One region of the Paenibacillus aurantius genome, then DNA from elsewhere that is predicted to be linked to it. Evidence: riboswitches for the same ligand, from Rfam matches in the RefSeq annotation. Region 1 holds a riboswitch; the other holds the start of a gene.
The links. A riboswitch is a leader RNA that binds a small molecule or an ion and turns the genes downstream of it on or off. The one in region 1 is predicted to bind ZMP and ZTP.
Positions count from the first base shown of each region.

Region 2: linked by a shared signal. The riboswitch ahead of MJA45_RS23820 (bifunctional 5,10-methylenetetrahydrofolate dehydrogenase/5,10-methenyltetrahydrofolate cyclohydrolase) and the one ahead of MJA45_RS14305 (DJ-1/PfpI family protein) in region 1 are both predicted to bind ZMP and ZTP.

Region 1 covers NZ_CP130318.1:3,167,590-3,174,947, reverse strand. The annotation lists gene MJA45_RS14320 (discoidin domain-containing protein) at 1-1,684, shown strand, start outside; gene MJA45_RS14315 (DUF4082 domain-containing protein) at 1,834-3,696, shown strand; gene MJA45_RS14310 (acyltransferase domain-containing protein) at 3,871-4,986, shown strand; ZMP/ZTP riboswitch at 5,065-5,144, shown strand; gene MJA45_RS14305 (DJ-1/PfpI family protein) at 5,205-5,822, shown strand; gene MJA45_RS14300 (GNAT family N-acetyltransferase) at 5,865-6,260, shown strand; gene MJA45_RS14295 (AraC family transcriptional regulator) at 6,360-7,232, shown strand; gene MJA45_RS14290 (hypothetical protein) at 7,303-7,358, shown strand, end outside.
Region 2 covers NZ_CP130318.1:5,272,771-5,280,128, reverse strand. The annotation lists gene tatC (twin-arginine translocase subunit TatC) at 1-305, shown strand, start outside; gene MJA45_RS23840 (twin-arginine translocase TatA/TatE family subunit) at 329-520, shown strand; gene MJA45_RS23835 (cupredoxin domain-containing protein) at 546-941, shown strand; gene MJA45_RS23830 (MarR family winged helix-turn-helix transcriptional regulator) at 1,084-1,569, shown strand; gene MJA45_RS23825 (alpha-galactosidase) at 1,657-3,861, shown strand; ZMP/ZTP riboswitch at 3,897-3,975, shown strand; gene MJA45_RS23820 (bifunctional 5,10-methylenetetrahydrofolate dehydrogenase/5,10-methenyltetrahydrofolate cyclohydrolase) at 4,037-4,885, shown strand; gene MJA45_RS23815 (NUDIX domain-containing protein) at 4,916-5,377, shown strand; gene MJA45_RS23810 (DinB family protein) at 5,455-5,949, shown strand; gene MJA45_RS23805 (GNAT family N-acetyltransferase) at 5,942-6,445, shown strand; gene MJA45_RS23800 (hypothetical protein) at 6,555-7,358, shown strand, end outside.

The DNA.
Region 1 (7,358 bases):
AACCCAATCGGACGACAAGTACCAGATTACAAAGTCCGTGGAGAATTCTCCTTACCAGCGCTTCGATCTGGAATTCGACCAGCCGGTGGAACGGGAGCTATATGTGACCTGGGAAGGGCGGACGGACCAGGTGGCGACGCTGTATGTATGGGACTATGCGATAACGAACTGGGTGGCGTTGACCTCCCGGGAGGGCAATCCGCTGCGGGATATCCAATTAACCGGTAAATTCGGTACGTCGAACGTCCAAGGAGGCAAAGCTCACTTTATGGTGGCGGCCGCACAGAAAAATATTACGGAACCCTCCAAGAAACCGGCCCCGAACGAGTACGATTTCACGTTTATCTGGGAAACGGATACCCAGTATTATTCCAGGAGTTATCCTAACATTTTTGAGAAGATGAACCGCTGGATTGCCGACAACAAAGACCCGCTCAAGATCAAGTATGTCATCCACACCGGGGACCTCGTGCAGAATTGGAACATGGCGGACCAGTGGGGAGTGGCGGACCGAAACATGAAAATATTGGAGGAGGCCGGCATTCCGTATGGCGTGGTTTCCGGTAATCACGACATTAACCATAATGTCAACGATTACGAGTACTATTGGAACTATTTCGGCCGCGACCGGTTTGCCGGGCAGCCTTGGTACGGAGGCGACCTGAGCAACAACCGTCATCATTATGATCTGATTTCCGCCGGCGGCATGGATTTTGTTATCTTGTATCTCGGGGTGTATGGAAGGCTGGACCAACAAACGGTCGATTGGGCAAACAGCGTATTATCCAAATACAAAGACCGTTATGCCATTGTGGGGACTCATGCTTACATTGAAGGAAGCGGCAAATATGGGGTCAACGGCAAAGAAATCATGGAGAAGGTAATTGCCCCCAACGAGAATGTGTTCATGGTGGTAAGCGGTCATTATCACGGCGCGTTCTACAATGTCAAACGCATCAACGGGAAAGTGGTCTATGAAGTACTGTCCGACTATCAGGAGGGGCCGGAAGGTGGCTTGGGCTACATTCGTTTGCTGCAGTTCGACGCGAAAAATAAGCGGATGTACATGAACACGTACTCTCCTTATAAGGATGACTACAATTTCTTTGCCGACGACAAGGAGCAGGCGACCTTTCCGCTTGATACGGCAAAAGGGGAGATGACGCTGATGACGGACCGTTTCGGCATCAGCACGGAATGGAACGATGAGCTGCTCGGGACACTCCCGAACGTACAGACCGGTCCGGCCTCGATTAAGCTGGAACCCGTTGCAGTGGGGAACGCAAACGAGTGGTTCGTGAAGCTGATTGACTCGAACGGGAACGCCACCTCTTCGGAACTGTGGAGGTTCCAAGAACCAGCCTACCTGGATACCGCTTCGGTAGACGGCGATAAGATGGTTCTACGGTTTGATAAACCTTTGGCGGACGGAGCAGCCGCTGATCCCGCTGACTTTAGCGTACAGGTACAGGGAAAGCCCACGGTCGTCCGTTCGGTTTATTCCGCCGGTAACGAGGTTCAGCTGACTCTCTCCCAGGCTGTCCTATTCGATCGAACCGTTACCATCTCCTACACGCCGGGGACCAAGCCGCTGAATGATTATGCCGGATATCCCGTGAAAGGAATCACGAACATTCCGGTAACTAATTTAAGTCCAAAGCCGGGGCGTGCGTTTACCCCATAGGTCATCCGGAAAACGAATAGGCAGCCAGCAAGAAATGGGGAGCAGCGCTATTGTGCTCTCCCCATCCATAGATGAAACGTGCCTCCCCTTTTATTGACTAAGCTTAGGATTGCTTTATAGAAGCAATCCTCCAAATGGAGGGAAAGGAAATGAAGATAATCAAGCGTTTTGTCGCCATCGTACTGGTCTTGATCCTCACCACGTTAATGCCCGTCACAGCCGGTGCCGCTTCCTACAGCACCTATACCCAGGTCTCCTTGCTGCCCAATGACGTGTTTACCGCAACGGAAGGATTGGCCCTGGCCAACGGCTATGCCTATTCCGCAAAAGTCGAACCTAACGATACCCAAATGGCCCTTTACTCTACGAACATGACCAGCGGGGCCACTACGCTCATGACGAATGGCAGCGACAATACTACCATCCTTTCGTATTTCAGCCATGCCAACGATATGGCTGCCACGGTAATCGACGGAGTGACCTATCTTTTCGTCGCCACCTTGAAGAACAGTCCCGGAACTATTCAGCTGTTGAAGCTGAAGGTGGTAGGAAACACCTATTTTCTAGTGGGGGAGTTCAATATTCAAGATCCTACCGGTCAACTCTGGGCCATGTCGGGAGTTGAGGTTACGGGGCAAACCGGCAGCACTATAAATTTACTCCTCAAATCGGGAACGGAGTTTCGCCGGGCATCGCTCAGCATGAGTGCGACCAGCGGAACCATAGCGGTAGCCGCAGCGCCTGATTTCGTGATTGATCTTGGAAGCTACACGGGATCCCAGCATCAGGGGTTGGGGTATTGGAGCGGTAACGACAGCATCTATGTTCCTATGACCTTCGGTTCCCCGGTCGAGAGTGCTGTACTGGTTTATCATAATATATCCACAGCATCGGGAACGATCTCATTGGATCTTAATCTGACTTTCAGCCTTAAGGAAAGCACCTGGATTGAGATTGAGTCCGTCAATGTTGCCCCCGACGGAAAGCTCTGGTTTAATACCAATCGGCAGGGCGGGTACGACAATGTCGGCTATTGGAACGGCTACACGGTACCGGGGATCAATACGATGTTCGCAACGAAGGTACCTACGGGAACAGGCTCACAGCAAGTGGAGCTCGGGACGAAGTTCCAGGCAGCGACTAACGGTTACATTGCGGGCGTAAAGGTTTACGGGGTTACAGGGGAATCGGGGGTCCATAAAATAAGGATATGGAGGAATTCGGACGGAGCCTTGATCGCCGGTCCTTATGACTTCACCTTTACAGGCTCAAACAGCTGGAAAACCTTCTATCTGCCTACTCCGCTATATATTGAGTCATCGACGAATTACACGGTCTCCGTTTCAGTAGGTACCGATGTGTCGCATAAGTACGCTGCTATCAGCGGAGACCTAACCAGCGGCGGGAGCAGCGGCAACCTGACATGGGCTGCGAACGCCGGTGTGTTTACCACGACAATGGGAACTTTACCGACCACCACCTTCAACAGTACGAACTATTTAAGAGATGTTATTTTCTATCCGGAATCCTTTACTTCGGAGAATATGTTCGGCGTGAAGGCGGATACGGGAAACGGGGGCAACGGAGGGGCCTATGAACTCGGCACGGTGTTCACATCCTCGGTTGCGGGTCAGGTAACCGGGGTTCGATTGTTCGGGGTGCAAGGGGAGTCGGGAAACCATACCATCCGGATATGGAGAAACTCGGACAATACGGTCATCGGCGGTCCGTACACGTTCAAGTTTAGCGGTAATGACAGTTGGGTGCAGTACAATTTGGCCACTCCCGTCAACCTAGCGGCGAATACCGACTATACCGTGTCGGTTACGACGGGAACGGATTCCGGCAAGCTCTATGCCGCTGTCGCCGGCGACTTAACCAACTCCGGCAGCAACGCGAACCATCTGTCCTGGACGGCCAATGCGGGTGTCTTTACGACAACGCTCGGAGCAAGACCGACCAGCACGTTTAATGGAAACAACTATTTGCGCGACATCGTCTTCAAACCATAAAACCATTAACAGGGAGGCTGCCGGCAACTCGGCGGCCTCTCGTTCATCGAGGAGGAAGGAACAGGGATGGACTTGGAGCACCTCACGCAGGAATTGACAGGAAGCCCTGCCCCAGCAGGCTGGCCGGACCATTGGCCGGCCTATCTTAAAGCAGTGGAGTCCGGAGAGTACAAGATGTCATTTCAAAAAATACCGGAGAACGCTTCCCTTATTTATGATTTACCGCAGGAAGCGATGGCCGAGATAGCCGGGCTTTATCCCGTTATCGGCGCGAATCCCGGATTGTCCCTGCTCGCGCGATTCTGGTCCTATCTCATTTTCCATCAACCTCCGGGAACGGCAGGCGCTGTTTCCACCTGGCCGCTCCCTGTGCCCGTGCTGGGGGACCAGGCTGGGATCTGGCCCTTAGCTATCTTGGTCTCCGGCGCCGAACGGGCATTTGAGGCTTATCGCAAGCTGGGAATGGAAAACCGGATTGCGCTGGAGACGCTTGCATTCGGCGGTCTTTATACACGTGACTATTACCGAAGAAACGGAAGATGGGGGTTATCCGAACTTAATTGGCTCAGGCGCCACGTCCAGGCCCGCATTTTCCGGTTAGGCAGGCTTGTCTTCAATACCGGCACCTACTCCTGGCCTTTTATGACGGTCCGCAACAGGGAATCCCAAATCATAACGTTATGCGACGGGGACGTCCCGTATCGGGCCGATGGCCTGCCGGATGGGACCAACAACCGAAGGGAGGCGGAATCCTGGCTGCCGGTTCTTCAGAAGTCGGACCTCTCGCTAGTCGGTCATCCGGTCGCATCCGATGGAACGGTGCAGAGGGAGACGATCGCCCTTGATCCGAACGAGTGGAGGGTGGTTCTCCGAAAAGGAGATCGCGTCGTGGACGTGCACATCCCGTCCGGCAGCAAGCTTTCCCTTAAAGAATGCGAGGACGCTTACCGTGAGGCGTATCGTTTCTTTCCCAGATACTTTCCAGGAATTCCGTTTAAGGCGTTCGTCTGCAAATCCTGGATTATGGATCCCGCACTTTCCCTCATCCTGCCTCCGGAGTCCAACCTCGTCAAATTTCAACGAATGTTTAAGCCGCTTCCCGTTATAGGGGACGAGAGGCAAACCTATGAACTTGTTTTCGACGATCCCCATGTGGAGCTTGATCAGTTTACACCCGTTACCTCCCTGCAGAAAGCGATCATCCGGCACGTTAAGCTTGGAAATCGAATGAGGTCCTCCGCGGGATTCAGACTGTGGGAACAGCCGGCGGGTTCCGTAGCGTTGTCATAGCTGCGGCCCAAAGCCGTGACTATCCTGTGAAAAAACATAGACAAAATAACCATCTCCCTTGTATAGTAAAAGTAAATATATGGAATGCGTGACTGGCGTAAACGTGGAGGACCACGAGGGAGCGCATGGAACAACCGCCGTACGCCTGGGCAAAGTATTTGATCCTTCGATCAAATGCTTTTTTTATTTTCTTAACGAAGAAAGGACAGGTGGAAGAAATGAGGATGGCGTTTGTATTGTTCGACGGAATGACGTTTATGGATTTGGCGGGGTTCTACGAAGCAATCACGTGGCTGGGTATTATGAAGATCAAGGAGAATGTCACCTGGAGGTTCTGCGCCGACCAACCGGAAGTGAAGGATGACCGGGGGCTGAAGGTAAAAGCGGATCTGGTGCTGCCGCCTTTAAGTCAATTCGACCTGGTCTTTCTGCCGGGCGGCATGGCGACCAGGAAGTTGCGGTTAGACGATGCTTTTGTGGAATGGATCCGAACCGCCGAGTCTGTGCCGTATAAAGTATCCGTCTGCACGGGTGCCCTGCTATGGGGAGCAGCCGGCTTCCTGGAAGGCAAAAGAGCCACCACCAATCCCTCCGCCTACGATCTGCTGGTTCCTTATTGTGCGGAAGTGGTAAAAGCCCGGGCGGTGAGGGATGGAGATACCTTTACCGGAGGCGGCGTCACGGCCTCGGTGGATTTGGGCCTCTTCATGGTCGAGAATCTGACGGATCCAGAGACGGTTCGTCAGGTTCAGAAGAAGCTGGTCTATCCCTATTACAAGGCTGGCCAGACAGGCGACGTTTATGGGCAGATAGATCCACAAGAAGAGGAGCGGTGAAGGTGGAGATTCGTCTGCTGCTCTTTCTCCTTTCCCACCTTCATCCGGGAACAGTATCCCTGCCGATGGAGCTCTTTCCTGGAAGCCAACGATGACAGCAGCGGTTATTTCGTGATGGTCAACGCACAGAATGAAGTGATTGGTCATGCCGGTTATCTTCTTCAGCATTCGAAAGGCCGTTATGAAATCGTAGGTGTTGTAACCTGTAAGGATTGGCTCCGCAGAGGAGTAGGGGCTTCCCTGATTGCTGCCATATGCCAAAAAGCAAAAGAACGGGGACATGACGAAGTTGTCCTGTATACCCTCGACCATGAGCGGAATCAGGCGGCGCTCGCTTTTTATGATCGATTGGGGTTCCAGGCTGTGCATCTGGAGAAAGACTATTATCAACCAGGTTACCATCGGTTAACCTTGGTTAAATCGCTCGAAACGGAATGATTACCATACTCGAGGAACCCCACAGAACCGTGCAAGCATTGTCGGGAAACGAAAAGGAAGTTTTGTTATCTTTGAGGTAACGAGGGAGGCGTGAATGTCTTGGATCTGCTGGCCAACTGGAACGTAGCTTTGTCCTACATCGAGGAGAATCTAACCGATACGATTGACTATAAGGAGGCTGCCCGAATCGCCTGCTGCTCGGAATATCATTTTACCCGGATGTTCTCCTTCCTGGCAGGGATTACGTTATCGGAATACATCCGGCGCAGGCGGTTAACCTTGGCGGCCCACGAGCTCTGTCATGGCGATCTCAAAATCATAGATGCCGCTTTGAAGTACGGCTACTCGTCTCCAGATTCCTTTGCCCGGGCTTTTCAGGGGGTCCATGGCATCACACCTTCGGAAGCCCGGATTCACGGGCATTCCCTCAAAGCCTTCCCTCGGATGAGATTTCAGCTGACCATTCAAGGAGGAGAAGAAATGAATTACCGTTTGGAGAACAAAGAAGCTTTTCGTATCGTAGGGATCCAAAAGCGGGTGTCCGTTGTATTCGACGGAGTGAATCCGGAGATTGCCTCAATGTCTCAAAGTTTGACGCCCAAGCTTATTGAGGAAATGAAGAAGCTGTCTAACATGGAGCCTGCCGGAATCATCAGCGCTTCTACGAATTTTTCTGAAGGAAGGATGGAGGAAAAGGGGCAGTGCGACCATTATATCGGTGTGGCCACCACGGAGCAGGCCGGTCCCGGGATGGTTCAGCTGGAAGTTCCGGCTTCCCGGTGGGCGGTCTTCACAGCAATCGGACCTTTCCCGCAAACGCTACAGGAAACCTGGGGCCGTATTTATTCGGAGTGGTTCCCCTCCTCAGGCTATGAAGTCAAAGAAGGACCGGAAATCCTCTGGAATGAGCACAAGGATACCACAGCTCCCAACTACAAAAGCGAAATTTGGATCCCGGTCCAGGAAAAATAAGCCTGGCCATTGGGTTCCAGGTAACTTTCTCCATCCCTTTTACGTCTGAGGCTAGGAAAGGGGTGGAGTTATGTTTATGCCCATAAAACCATCATTTCGCGTCATCCTGGCTGTCTTCCTTGTGCT
Region 2 (7,358 bases), 2.1 Mb from region 1:
CGGAGCGGTACGGCATCGACCGGTATTTTTCCTTTCTGTTCAACGTCATCTTCCCGATGGGAATCGCCTTTGAAATGCCGGTGGCCGTTATCTTCCTTACCCGGCTCGGTCTGCTGACCCCGGCCCGGCTCAAAATGACGCGCAAATACGCCTATCTCGGTCTAGCGGTGGTGGGGGCCTGCATTTCCCCGCCCGATTTCGTCTCCCATCTTTCGGTTACGGTACCGCTCATTCTTCTGTTCGAGCTGAGCGTGATTGTCGCCGGCTGGTATTACCGGCGGATGCAGGCTGCCGCCGCCCTATAGCAAGGAAAAAGGAGGAGAAAAGGATGCTGAACAACATCGGATTGCCCGGACTGATTATCATCCTGGTCATTGCTCTCGTCGTATTCGGACCGGCCAAGCTGCCCCAGCTGGGGCGGGCTTTCGGCGATACCTTGCGCGAATTCAAGAATTCGACCAAGGGCATTGTCGAGGATTTGAAGGAAGACGGGGAAGAGGAGAAGAAGACCGTCACCTAAGACCTACACCAATGGAGGGATTCTCATGACCAAACGATTCTGGCTGACAAGCATTCTGATCATTCTCGTCGTCTCGGTACTCGCGGCCTGCGGGAGCAAGGATAACGCCGGCGGTTCCTCGGGAAGCGGAGGAAGCTCCTCCGGAGGCGATTCCGGCGGGACGAAGGAAATAACCGTTGCCGCCTCCAACTTCAAGTTCGAGCCAAGCGAAATCCGCGTGAAGAAAGGGCAGAAGGTGAAGATCACGCTCGACAACAAGGAGGGCATGCACGGATTGGCTATCCCCGAGTTCAATGTCGACTTGAAGCAGCCGGGCTCGGCCGAATTCACGGCGGACAAAGCCGGGACATTCGAATTCCACTGCTCGGTCGTTTGCGGAGCCGGACATGCCGAGATGAAAGGCAAGCTCATCGTGGAATAAGAGACAAGCGGAGGAGGGCCGTCGCGGGCGGCTCTCTTTTTTCGGTCACCGCCACCCTTGTTTTGGGATGCTTGACAAACCGTTCCAGAAGCCGTCATAGTGAAAACAAAATCTTTAATCAAGAACCAGGAGAACGAAACCCATGAAGAAACACCCTTCGGAACAGCTGGCCCTGCATCTGTACCGGGTCAACCGCAAGCTGCAGTATCTCATGTCCATTCACCTGAAGCCCTATGACATCACGCCCGAGCAATGGAATGTGCTGAAGCATGTGCAGGAAACGAACGGGGTTTCCCAGAAGGACCTGTCCGTCATGGCCGATAAGGACAAAACCAGCATAACCCGAACCCTCGACAGCCTCGAACGGAGAGGGGCCGTCCGCCGGCAGGTTAACCCTGAGGACCGGCGTTCCTTTCTGGTTTTTCTCACGGAGGAAGGCATGGGGCTCATCGAGAGGCTTCAGCCGATCCCCGATAAAGTCAATCGGCTTGTTTCCCGTGACTTAAGCGGGGAAGAGCTGGCTGTCTTCCGGCAGACGCTTACGTTGCTTCAGAGCCGGATTGAAGCGGAGACGGCTGGGACGGATTCCGTAGCCGGCGGCTCTCCGGACAGCAGGCTGGATGGATAATAGCCGTTGTTCGCAGGAATATCCCTTTCGATAGCGAATGGGTTAGCGAAAGACAGAGAAAACAGAGAGAGAAGGAGAGAGTCCGACTTGGCTGTGCACTTTGACGGAAAAGCAAACATTTATCATCTGCAGACGAAATCTTCCAGCTATCTTTTTCAAGTCACGAAATGGGGAACCCTCGCTCATTTGTATTGGGGCAAAAGGATCCGCCCGACGGGGCTGGACCGGATTCTGCAGCTTAGGGCCCGCTCCGCCGCGTCCCCTACTCCCGACGTAACCGACAAAACCTACTCGCCGGACACAATCCCGCAGGAGTATCCGGGCTACGGCGCGGGGGATTTCCGGCTCCCCGCTTTTCAGGTTCAGCTCGAAAACGGCTCGACGGTGACCGATTTGAAATACCGGGCCCACCGCCTGCTGAATGGCAAGCCGAAGCTGGAGGGGCTGCCGGCTACTTACGCCGAGGCTCCGGAAGAAGCCGAGACGCTCGAGATCGAGTTGGCGGATGAAGTCATCGGGCTGAAGGTCATCTTGACCTATACGGTCTTCGAGCACTATGACGCCATCACCCGCAGCGTCCGCTTCGCCCACGAGGGCCCCGGGCGGCTGAAGCTGCTTCGGACCATGAGCATGAGCGTGGATATGTCCTCCTCCGACTACGACCTGCTGCAGCTCTCGGGCGCCGTCCTGCGGGAACGGCATCTTCACCGGCGCGCGCTCGTTCCCGGAACCCAGTCCATCGAAAGCCGGAGAGGGGCAAGCGGACACCAGCAGAATCCGTTTATGGCGCTGCTCTCCAAAGGGGCGGATGAGGATAGCGGGGACGTGTACGGGTTCAGCCTCGTTTACAGCGGCAGCTTCCTGGCAAGCGCGGAGGTGGAGCAGTTCGGCACCACCCGGGTATCACTCGGAATCAACCCGTTCGATTTCAGCTGGCTGCTGGAGCCCGGGGAGTCCTTTCAGACGCCGGAAACGGTGCTGGTCTATTCCGACCGGGGCCTGGGAGGCATGTCGCGGACTTATCACCGGCTGTACCGGGAACGCCTGTGCCGGGGAACCCACCGCGACCGGGAAAGGCCCGTACTGGTTAACAACTGGGAAGCGACCTATTTCGATTTCAATGCGGACAAGCTGGGGCAGATCGCGAAGGTGGGCGGAGAGATCGGCATTGAGCTGTTCGTTCTGGATGACGGATGGTTCGGGCGGAGGGATAACGACAAGTCCTCCTTGGGGGACTGGTTCGTCGACCGGAACAAGCTGCCCGAAGGCCTGGAGCATCTGGCCGAACGGATCTCGGCGAACGGGCTTGCTTTCGGGCTGTGGTTCGAGCCGGAGATGATCTCCCCGGACAGCGAGCTGTACCGGAGTCACCCGGACTGGTGTCTTCACGTCCCGGACCGGTCCCGGACCACGTCGAGAAACCAGCTCGTGTTGGATTACTCCCGGGCCGACGTGCGGGACTATATTGTCGATACCGTCGGCCAAGTGCTCTCCAGTGCCCCGATCCGCTATGTCAAGTGGGACATGAACCGCAACATGACCGAAATCGGCTCCGCCTTGCTGCCGCCCGACCGGCAGAGGGAAACGGCCCACCGGTACATGCTCGGCTTGTATGATGTGCTGGAGCGGATCACCTCGGCCTTCCCGGACGTACTGTTCGAGAGCTGCGCTGCCGGAGGCGGGCGCTTCGATCCCGGCCTGCTCCATTACATGCCGCAGGTGTGGACGAGCGACAACTCGGATGCGGTCATGCGCCTGAAGGTGCAGTACGGGACGAGCCTGGTGTATCCGCCCGTCACGATGGGAGCGCATGTCTCCGCGGTACCGAATCATCAGGTGGGGCGGATCACGCCACTCAAGACGCGCGGGTATGTCGCCATGTCGGGCAACCTGGGCTACGAGCTGGACCTGACCCGGCTGACGGAGGACGACAAGACGGAAATCCGCAGCCAGATTGAGCTGTACAAGCAGATCCGCCCGCTTGTCCAATTCGGGGATCACTACCGGCTCCGCAATCCGTTCGAAGGGAACGAAACGGCCTGGATGTTCGTCTCCGCGGACCGGCAGGAGGCGGCGGCCTTCTATTTCGAGACGCTGTCGGAAGCGGCCCCGGCGATCAAGCGCCTGAAGCTGAAAGGCCTCGACCCGAACCTTGATTATATGGAACTGGAGTCAGGGGCGGTTTATGGAGGCGATCATCTGATGTACGTCGGGATCCCCCTTCCCGTGCTGAAAGGGGATTTCCTCGGCGTGATGTTCCGTCTGCAGGCGGTAAGCCAAAACGGCGCTTGAAGGAAGAGGATGTTCGGGTTACAATAGAGGGAATATCTGGCAGGTGTAACTGGCGAAACGTGGAGAACCACGGGGGAGCACCTGCTTATCACGCCGATCGCCTGGGCAGAGGTAAGGGACTATCCCTTGCCTCTTTGTGTTTTTATTCTATCGGTGGAAAGGATGGAGGAAGACCATGCCCAACAACGCACTCCTGCTGGACGGCACCAAAGTGGCCGAAAGCATCAAGGAGACACTAAAGGAACGAATTCAGGCTCTGGGGGAAAAAGGAATCGTCCCCTGCCTGGCCACCGTATTGGTCGGCAGCGATCCGTCGTCGGCCACGTATGTGAGAATGAAAGGGAACGCCTGCCGGAGGCTCGGCATCGGCTCAAGGCGGGTCGTGCTTCCGGAGAACACGACCACGGAGGAGCTCGTGGAGACGATTCGGGAGCTTAACGAGGACCCGGCCGTGCATGGCATCCTCCTGCAGCATCCGGTGCCGGCTTCGATCGACGAGAGGGAGGCCTTCGAGGCCATCTCCATCGAGAAGGACGTGGACGGCGTGACGACGCTTGGCTATGCGCGGACGGCCTTTGGCCTGGCGGATTTCCCGTCCTGTACCCCGGCGGCCATTCTGGCCATTATGAAGCATTACCGGATCGAGGCGGAGGGCAAGCATGCGGTCGTCATTGGCCGGAGCCCCATTCTGGGCAAGCCGGTATCCGCTATGCTGCTGAATGAGAACGCAACGGTCACCACGTGCCACTCCCGCACTCGGGGACTCCCGGACCTCGTCCGCCTGGCCGACATTGTCGTAGCGGCCGTAGGCCGCCCCCGGTTCGTACAGGGAGATTGGCTCAAGCCGGGGGCGGTGGTGCTGGATGCGGGATATAACCCCGGCAACGTGGGGGATGTGGACTATGAGGCTTGCCTAGGGAAGGCCTCCGCCATTACCCCTGTGCCGGCCGGGGTGGGCCCGGTGACGATCGCCACACTCCTTAAGCACACCGTGGAAGCGGCGGAGAAATACGGTAACCGGTAACGGAAGGACATCCGAAGAGGAGGAAATCAGATGCATCGTCCCCTGCTTAGAGCGGAAGCGATTATCCGGCGGTCGGACGGGGAAGCGTACTTGGTCCAATGCGACCGGGAGGAGAGCTTCTACCGCTTTCCCGGCGGCGGCGTGGAATTCGGGGAAACCGCGGCGGAAGCCATTCGCCGGGAGCTTCTGGAGGAGTTCGACCTGCCCGTTCAGGTCGGCCCGCTGGTGTGCCTGAATGAGAGCCTGGTGGAGTTCGACGGTCGGCAGCGGCACGACTGCACCGTCCTGCATTGGGCCGCCGTGGAGGAATCGGCCATCCGCGGGGCGCTCACGCATAAGGAGCACCCGGATATTCAGTTAACGTGGCGAACCCTTAAAGAGCTTAAGGAAAGACCGCTCTATCCGGAGGGGATTTGGGAAGCGCTGGAACGGGGCCTCGAGGAGGTTGTCCATCTGGTCATCCGGCGGAATTATGACCGGCCGGAGGAATAGCCCGCTCCGTCAGACGGGCATCCGATCTGACGTTATCCGGATGAACCGAGAACTAACTTGAGAAGGGAGTGATTGGTATGAATATAAAATCTGTTCTGTTGGATCAATGGAACGCTTGTTATCACGATAAGAGCTGGTTTCTTCCTCTTCATGAGATTCTAATGGATTTAAAAGCAAGCCAAGCTGCTTGGGAGAATGAAAGCAAACAATCCATTTGGTCGATCGTGAATCATCTAATTTTTTGGAATGAGAAATGGCTCGAAAGATATAACACGGAATTAGTTGACCGGAGTAGTCCCATAAACAATGACGATACGTTTTATGTAAATCCGCATCCCCTCAATGAGCTGGAGTGGAAGAAGACTTTGCAGAGACTGGAAACCGTTTTTGATAGCTGGAATAAGGCACTTGAGGAAAGCACGGAGCTTAAACTGCTAACGGAAATCCCCTCCTATTTCCATGCTCCATGGTGGGGAGCAGTCTCAAATTTATGTATTCATAATGCCTATCATATAGGACAAATCATGCTGCTCAAAAAACAATGCTTAAGTTTAAGTCAAAAAAATGATTGACTTAGAGGTTAAGAACCCGGCTGACGAAGAGCTCGAGCTCTTCGTATCCATTCTGCGGGAGGGAGCGGAATGGATACGAGCCCGGGGGCAGGAGATGTGGTCGGAGCGGCAGGTCTCCTTGACCGCTCTGCTCGCTTCCTGCCGCAGGGAGGAGCTCTATTTGGGGAGCGTGGGGAAGGAGCCCGCCGCCGTCATGATCCTTCAGGAGCAGGATCAACTGGCGTGGGCCGATGCGGACGGGTGTCCTTCCCTTTACCTGCATAAGCTTTGCGTGAGAAGGCCCTATGCCGGGACCGGGCTCTCCGTTGAAATGATTCGCTGGGCCATTCGGGAGGCGGTAAGACGGGACAAAGCGTTCCTCCGCCTCGATTGCGCCGCCGACCGGCCCCAGCTCTGCCGCTTCTATGAGTACGCCGGGTTCCGGAAGGCAGGCGAACGCCTTCTGTTCGGGCGCTACCCTACGGCCTTGTATGAATATGCCCTGCAAGGGGGCTGACGGGGGGCCCTCATCGCTCTGCTTACCTCGGAGCGGGACATTGTTTTGCAGGAGTCAGTAAATAATTTACAATATAAGAAATAGGGTGAAATTGCTCAGGGGTGATAAAGTGAAATTCTTTAATTTATCGGAGCCTATAGAGTACGAAGCCCTAATGCCTGGTAGGCATAATAGATGGGGGAATGATGCCCTTCTTTTCAGGGTTAACAAAGGGACAGGGAAATTGACCACTAAGTACGGAACGGATAAAAGTGGTGATACCTATGGGTTTTTGTTGCTAGATAATAAACCATTGATAAACAGCTACGGTGAAGAGTTGTACTGTCCAACATGTGCTAAGGTTTTAAGTATGGGTTTAGGCAGGGAGAACGTCAATCAAAGCTTAATTGACACCATTAAACATTCACAAAATGTAGGTAATGATATCAAGGTTGCTTTTGAAAATATAAAACCTATGCTATCAATCTTAGAAGACGGGTACTACTTGTTAACCCGCATCGAGATGATTCCCACTGATGGAGAAGGTAATTTTTTCTGGAATTTACCCAGTTCAAAGAAGCTCTACAAGGCAACAGCGGATGTATATTATAAGTTTCATATTAGTTCTGGTACTCCCAAATTCCTTCTTCCCTCTCAAAGTATTGCTTGTTTAAATAAAGAAAGGGTAAGTCATTACGTAGATCAATTAAATCACGGTAAAAGCATGACAGGGCTTGCTTATTACTACGAAGGGTTCATGAGCACATTATTAGACGGACATCATAGAGCAACCGCAGCTTATATAGAAAATAAAAGTATCGATTGTTTAACCATAGTAAAAGTAACGGGATTGGGTTTCAATCAAGACAAAAAGCCAGATAAGATTTATGCTGGCGGTGAAATATATGATTTTAACTTATTTAGTAAACCTGAG